DNA from 3 places in the Nocardiopsis synnemataformans genome. Region 2 is predicted to be linked to each of the others. Evidence: riboswitches for the same ligand, from Rfam matches in the RefSeq annotation. Region 2 holds a riboswitch; each other region holds the start of a gene.
The links. A riboswitch is a leader RNA that binds a small molecule or an ion and turns the genes downstream of it on or off. The one in region 2 is predicted to bind thiamine pyrophosphate.

Region 1: another riboswitch for thiamine pyrophosphate. It lies ahead of thiO (glycine oxidase ThiO); the one in region 2 lies ahead of ACSIH6_RS08840 (ECF transporter S component).
Region 3: another riboswitch for thiamine pyrophosphate. It lies ahead of thiD (bifunctional hydroxymethylpyrimidine kinase/phosphomethylpyrimidine kinase); the one in region 2 lies ahead of ACSIH6_RS08840 (ECF transporter S component).

The regions. Positions count from the first base shown of each region.
Region 1 covers NZ_CBDRFA010000059.1:26,247-28,501, reverse strand. Annotated here, with positions in the region: gene thiE (thiamine phosphate synthase) at 18-686, opposite strand; gene ACSIH6_RS27735 (Rv2175c family DNA-binding protein) at 810-1,163, opposite strand; TPP riboswitch at 1,246-1,357, shown strand; gene thiO (glycine oxidase ThiO) at 1,326-2,255, shown strand, end outside.
Region 2 covers NZ_CBDRFA010000011.1:118,708-120,962, reverse strand. Annotated here, with positions in the region: gene ACSIH6_RS08845 (transglycosylase domain-containing protein) at 1-578, shown strand, start outside; TPP riboswitch at 641-748, shown strand; gene ACSIH6_RS08840 (ECF transporter S component) at 856-1,473, shown strand; gene ACSIH6_RS08835 (ABC transporter ATP-binding protein) at 1,476-2,255, shown strand, end outside.
Region 3 covers NZ_CBDRFA010000004.1:140,019-142,273, reverse strand. Annotated here, with positions in the region: gene ACSIH6_RS03450 (alanine/glycine:cation symporter family protein) at 1-352, shown strand, start outside; gene thiD (bifunctional hydroxymethylpyrimidine kinase/phosphomethylpyrimidine kinase) at 559-1,362, opposite strand; TPP riboswitch at 1,350-1,448, opposite strand; gene ACSIH6_RS03440 (DedA family protein) at 1,619-2,255, opposite strand, start outside.

The DNA of each region.
Region 1 (2,255 bases), on a different contig from region 2:
CGGTGCCCGGCCGCCGGTCAGTCCCCGGCGCGGGCCGCCAGGCGTTGGCGCAGACCGGAGGCGGCGGACCGGGGGTCCTCCGCCTCCGTGATCGCGCGCACGACCACGACCCGGCGGGCCCCGGCGTCCAGCACGCGGTCGATGTTGTCGGCGTCGATCCCGCCGATGGCGAACCAGGGGCGGTCGGTGCCCAGCGCGGCCGCCTCCTCCACCAGTTCCAGCCCGGCGGCCGGGCGGCCCGGCTTGGTGGGGGTCGCCCAGGTCGGGCCGACACAGAAGTAGTCGCTGCCGGGCTCCTCGGCGGAGGCGGCCGCGGCGGCGACGTCGTTGTTGGAGCGGCCGATCACGGGGTCCGCGCCGATGATGTCGCGGGCCATGGGCACGGGCAGGTCGCGCTGGCCCAGGTGGAGGACGTCGGCGCGCACTGCGCGGGCGATGTCGGCGCGGTCGTTGACCGCGAGCAGGGCGCCGTACCGCTCGCACGCCTCCTTCATCACCTCCAGGGCCGCGATCTCCTCGCGCGCCTCCAGGCCCTTGTCCCGGAGTTGGATGATGTCCACTCCCCCGGCCAGGGCGGCGTCGGCGAACTCGGCGAGATCGCCCCGACCGGTCCGGGCGTCGGTGCACAGGTACAGAAGCGATGCGTCCAGGCGCTTGCGCAGGCTGGTTCCGTGGCTGGTCCTCACACAGTCCACCCTAGGCCCTGGCGCGTTCGGGCCCAAGGGGGAGGGACGCGGCGGCGCGCCCCTCCCCCGTTTCCCACCCGGACCCCGACCGGGCTCGCGAGGTCGCGGGCTGGAGCTCGCGGACTAGAAGGCCATGCTCTGGGCCCGGCGGCGCACCTCGGTGCCCCGGTTCTCGCGCATGGCCTGGATCGGCGTGCCCGGCAGGGAGTCGTCGGGGGTGAACAGCCAGCGCAGGGCCTCCTCGGAGGAGAAGCCCGCGTCGGTGAGCAGTAGCAGTGTCCCCGGCAGGCCCTTCACCAGGTCGTCACCGTCGATGAAGGCGGCGGGGATGGACAGTTCGCCGTCGCGGACCACACCCATCATGCGGTTCTCGCGGATCAGCGTCTTGATCCGGTTCGGGCTCACGCCCAGCGGCGCAGCCGCCTCCTTGAGGGTCAGCCAGTCGCCGATGAGCGTGTCGATGTCGCGTTGTGTCACACCACCAATCTGCCACATCCGCGCACCTCCTTCCCCCCGGCACGGGGCGCGTCGGGTACGGGTCCTAGAATGGGGACAGACCCCTACATCCCGCGGGAGCCGGGTGGGACCCGGCTGAGAGGGAGGCTGTGAGCCTCCGACCGCACGAACCTGATCCGGATCATGCCGGCGAAGGGAGTGGAAACCACAGCCGTGCGCACCTCCAACGATTCCCACCGCGACCGCGTCGTCGTGGTCGGCGGCGGCCTCGTCGGGCGGGTCACCGCCTGGCGCGCCGCCCAACGCGGACTGCGCGTCACCCTGGTCGAGTCCGACCCGGCCCGCTCCGCCTCCACCGTGGCGGCGGGCATGCTCACGCCCGCCACCGAGGCGGTGTTCGGTGAGGAGCCCCTCATGGAGCTGGGCATCCGCTCGGCCCGCATGTACGCGGACTTCGTCGCCGAGCTGGAGGAGGCCAGCGGCCTGGACGTGGGCCACCGCGCCACCGGCACGCTCCTGGTCGCCTTCGACCGCGACGACCTGGCCGTCCTCACCGAACTGCACGCGCTCCAGCAGCGGCTGGGCATCGCCGCCGAGCGCCTCACCGGCCGCGAGTGCCGCCGTCTGGAGCCCATGCTCGCCCCGTCCGTGCGCGGCGGCGTCCTGGCGCCCGACGACCACTCCGTGGACCCGCGGCGGCTGCTGCGTGCCCTGGCCGCGGCGGGCGAGCGCGCGGGCGTCACCGAGGTCCGCGGGCGGGTCGGGGAGGTCCTCTCCCCCGGCCCCGGGGGCGCCCGACTGGGCGTGCTCCTGGCCGGGGAGACCCCGACCGCGGGCGCCACGGCCGGGGAGACCCTGCCCGCGCACCAGGTGGTGCTCGCCGCGGGCTGCTGGGGCAACGCCGTCGGGGTCCCCGAACCCGTGGTCCCGCCGCTGCGCCCGGTCAAGGGCCAGCTGCTGCGCGCCCGGGTGCCCGACGGCGGGCCGCCGCTCGTCAGCCGGACCGTCCGCGGCCTGGTCCGGGGCTTTCCGACCTACCTGGTGCCGCGCGCCGACGGCGAGATCGTCATCGGCGCCACCCAGGAGGAGCTGGGCCACGACACCTCCCTCACC
Region 2 (2,255 bases):
GCCCGATCTGGCAGGCCACCATGCGCGAGGCCGTGGCGGACCTCCCGGAGGAGGAGTTCGCCCCTTCGCCGAAGGTCTACGGCAAGGCCTCGGACAAGCCGTCGGGCGGCGGTGACGACGATGACACCGGTGGCGGTGGCGGTGGTACCGGTGACGGCGGCGTCGCGGCCGGTGGCGGCGGCGGAGGAACCGGCGGTGATGGCGGTGCCGGGGATGACGATGGCGCGGCCGGTGGTGGTGGCACTGGTGACGGTGGTGAGGGTTCGACCGGCGGAGACGGCGGTACCGGTGGTGGCGGTGGTGAGGGCTCAACCGGTGGCGGTGGAGGCGGCGGTACCGGCGGTGGAGGTGGCGGCACCGGAGGCGGTGAGGGCTCGACCGGAGGCGGTACCGGCGGTGGTGGCGGGGGTGGCAGTACTGGCGGTGGTGGCGGTACCGGTGGCGGTGGAGACGGCAGCGGTACTGGCGGTGGCGGAGGCGGTGGTGGCGAGTCCCCGGGCGGGGACGGCGGCGCGCCCTGGAGCGGCGCGACCCCGCAACCGCAGGTGCCCGAGGGCGGCGCCGGGCCCTCGGACTGAGCCCTCCATGTGTGTAAACGCGGCCCGGGAACACCCCGGAGTTCCCCCTTGTTCATACTGGAGGAAACCGACAGGGGAGCGCGCGAGCGCTGAGAGTGCGGCACCAGGCCGCAGACCCTTACACACCTGATCTGGGTCATGCCAGCGAAGGAAGTCGTAGGAACCGTCACCGGTGGCGTGTCTCCCGCGCACCGGGGACGTCCCGGCGCACGCGGAACGCGTCCCGGAGCCGCTCTCGGCCGCCCGGCCCTCGCATCCCCCGGCGAAGGGACACCGCATGAAGAGGAACACCACCACCCAGGGCACCGGTTTCTGGCGCGACGTCCTCGGCCAGCTGCGGAGCTGGCGCACCGTCGACATCGTCGTGGCCGCCGTCATCGGCGTCGCGGTCGGCGTCGTCTTCTGGCTGTGGTATCCAGTCTGGGAGGCCACGACCCCGTTGTTCGTGGCCTTTCCGCCCGCGCAGGCCGTCCTCTACGGCGTGTGGCTGCTCCCCGGCGTCCTCGGTGGCCTGGTCATCCGAAGGCCCGGCGCGGCCCTGCTCACCTCCATCGCCGCGGCCTCGGTCTCGGCCGTCCTGGGCACCGGGTGGGGGATCCTCGTGGTCCTCGACGGCGCCCTCCAGGGCATCCTGCCCGAGCTGGTCTTCCTCGCCTTCGGCTACCGCCGCTGGGGCATGGGCGTGGCCGTGCTCGCGGCGGCGGTCGCGGGGTTCTCCCCCGCCATCCGCGACAACATCACCTACTACGCGACCTGGCCGCTGTCCCACCAGGTCACCTTCGGCGTCATCGTGCTGATCAGCGCCGCCCTCATCGCGGGCGTGGGCGGCCGACTGCTCACCACCGCCCTGGCCCGTTCCGGGGCGCTGGCCCCCTTCCCGTCCGCGAGGGGCTGACCGTGGCCTTCGCGAACGGGCGACGGGCGGCTGCCGGGGGCCCCGGCGCGCGCGTGGAGCTCTCCGGCTGGGGCTGGCGGCACTCGGGCCGCGAGACCCACGCGCTGCGCGGCGTGGACCTGGTGATCGAGCCGGGCGAGCGCGTGCTGCTGCTGGGCGCCTCCGGCGCTGGCAAGTCCACCCTGCTGCACTCGCTGGCCGGCCTGACCGGCGAGGACGGCGCCATCAGCGGCGACCGCGAGGGCACCCTGCTCCTGGACGGCGAGCCCGCCGACCGGAGCCGGGGCTCGGTCGGCCTGGTCAGCCAGGACCCCGAGACGCAGCTGGTGATGGCGCGCGCGGGCGACGACGTCGCCTTCGGCCCGGAGAACCTGGGCGTGGCCCCCGAACTCATCTGGCCCCGGGTCCGCGAGGCGCTGGAGGCCGTCGGCTTCCCGTACGGGCCGCGCCATCCCACCGGCGCGCTGTCGGGCGGAGAGAAGCAGCGCCTGGTGATCGCCGGGGCCCTGGCGATGCGCCCCCGCCTGCTGCTGCTGGACGAGCCCACTGCCAACCTCGACCCGGCCGGGGCCGCGCTGGTGCGCGGCGTGCTGGCCCGCCTGCTCGCCGAGACCGAGGCGACCCTGGTGCTGGTCGAGCACCGGGTGGCCGACGTCGTGGACCTGGTGGACCGGGTCGTGGTCGTGGCGCCCGGCGGAGGCGTCGTCGCCGACGGGTCCCCGGGGACCGTGTTCGCCGAGCACGGTCGCTCGTTGGCCGCGCAGGGCGTGTGGGTGCCCGGG
Region 3 (2,255 bases), on a different contig from region 2:
CGCGCTCGCCCCGGCCGGTGCCGTCATCGTGGCCGTCGCGGTGGCCGTGTTCGCCTTCACCACCCTGCTCGGGTGGGCCTACTACGGCGAGCGCTGCATGGTGTTCCTGGGCGGCCGCCGCCTGGTCCTGCCCTACCGCCTGGTGTTCATCGCCGTCATCTACGTGGGCGCGGTCGCCAGCCTGGACTCGGTCTGGCTGTTCAGCGACATCGCCAACGGCCTGATGGCCCTGCCCAACCTCATCGGGCTCCTGCTGCTGTCCCCGGTCATCGTGGCGGAGACGCGCAAGTTCTTCGCCCACCCCGACTGGAGGGACCCGGACAAGGTCATGCAGGACGTGACCAAGCAGTAGCTCCGCCTCCGCAGGAGGACGGGACGAGGAGGGGGGACCGGCACGGAGCCGGTCCCCCTTCGGCGTCGGGTCCCGCCTCCGGCCCTTCCGGCGGTGGGCCCCACGGTCCCGGCGGGCTCGGGGTTCTCCACCGCGTGCGCCCGACGTGCGCCGACGACTCCGACTGATCACGACACCGCAGGTCAACGGGTTCGGGGGTGGCACTTCTACCACCAGGCGTGGAAGTGGTGCACCGGGCCCTGTCCGCCGCCCGCGTCGATCTCGTCGGCGCGCCGGATGGCCTCGGTCAGGTAGTCCTTGGCGTCGCCCACCGCGGCGGCCACGTCCGGCCGCTGCGGCAGCAGGGCCGCGATCGAGGAGGACAGCGTGCAACCGGTGCCGTGCGTGTTGCGGGTGGCCACCCTCGGGGCGCGGAACTCGACCGGGTCGGCGTCCCGGGCGACCAGGACGTCGACGCTCTCCCCGCCGGTCAGGTGGCCGCCCTTGAGCAGGACCCGGCGCGGGCCGAGCTCCAGCAGCCGCCAGGCCTGGGCGCGCATCGACGCCAGGTCGGTCGCCTCGGGCTCCTCCAGCAGGTCGGCGGCCTCGGGCAGGTTCGGGGTGACCAGGTCCGCGCGGGGCAGGAGCTTGGTGCGCAGCGCGTCGACGGCCGAGGCCTCCAGCAGCCGGTCCCCGCTCTTGGCGACCATCACCGGGTCCACCACCACGTTCGACAGCGCGTGGCGGTCGATCGCCTCGGCCACGGCCTCGGTGACCTCCGAGGTGCCCAGCATGCCCACCTTGACCGCGTGCACGGCGGCGTCGGCGAAGAGGGTGTCCATCTGGTGGGCGACGAACCGCGCCGGGACCGGGTGGACCCCGGTGACGCCGCGCGTGGACTGGGCGGTGAGCGCGGTGACCACGGTCATCCCGAAGGTCCCGTGCGCGGAGAAGGCCTTGAGGTCGGCCTGGACGCCCGCGCCCCCGCTGGGGTCGCTGCCGGCGATGGACACGATGTTGTACGCGCTCATGGCGTTCCTTCGCTAGTGCTAACTAGGGCAGGTTCGACGGGTGTGCTCTCAGCCGGGAACGTGTCCCAGCACCCCGCGCCTCCGGGGCCGCGTCGGCGGCCCCGGCCGGTATGTGCTTGTCGGTGCGTTCCGGGCAGGATACCCACAGAACACCGAAGGGGCCCGCCCGGGGATGCGGGCGGACCCCTGGAGGGGTTCACGGGGGACGGTGTCCCGGGGGAGGAGCCTCAGGCGGGGGCCCTCCGACGGGGGTGCCTCAGGCGGAGGTGTCCTCGGTCCGGCGGGCCTTGGTCCGCTTGTAGACGCGGGCCAGGATGAACCACAGCACCAGCAGGCCGATGATCACGACCACGACGTTGCTGATCACGCCGCTCCACTGGGCCAGGACGGGCTCGATGGCCGGGCCGAAGACGTAGCCGAGGCCGATCCAGATCGTGTTCCACACAGCGGAGCCGATGACCGTGTACAGCGAGAACTTGAACAGGGGCATCCGCTCGATCCCGGCGGGCACCGAGATGAAGCTGCGGACCAGGGGCACGCATCGGCCCAGCAGGACGGCGAGGCCGCCGAAGCGGGTGAAGAAGCGCTCGGCCTTGTAGAAGTCCTCGATCTCCAGCAGCGGGGTCTTCTCGACCAGCCAGGCCGTGCGGTCGCGGCCCAGGAGCGCGCCGATCGCGTAGAAGCCCCACGCGCCGACCAGGCAGCCGATCGTCGCCCACAGGATGGCGAGCCACACGTTCATGTGTCCGGCGTAGGCGAGGAACCCGGCGCCGGGCAGGACCGCCTCACTGGGCATCGGGGGAAAGAAGGTCTCGATGAACAGCGCCACGCCGACACCGGGTTCGCCCAGGGTCGTCATCAGGCTCAGGACCCACCCGATGAATCCCTCGTAC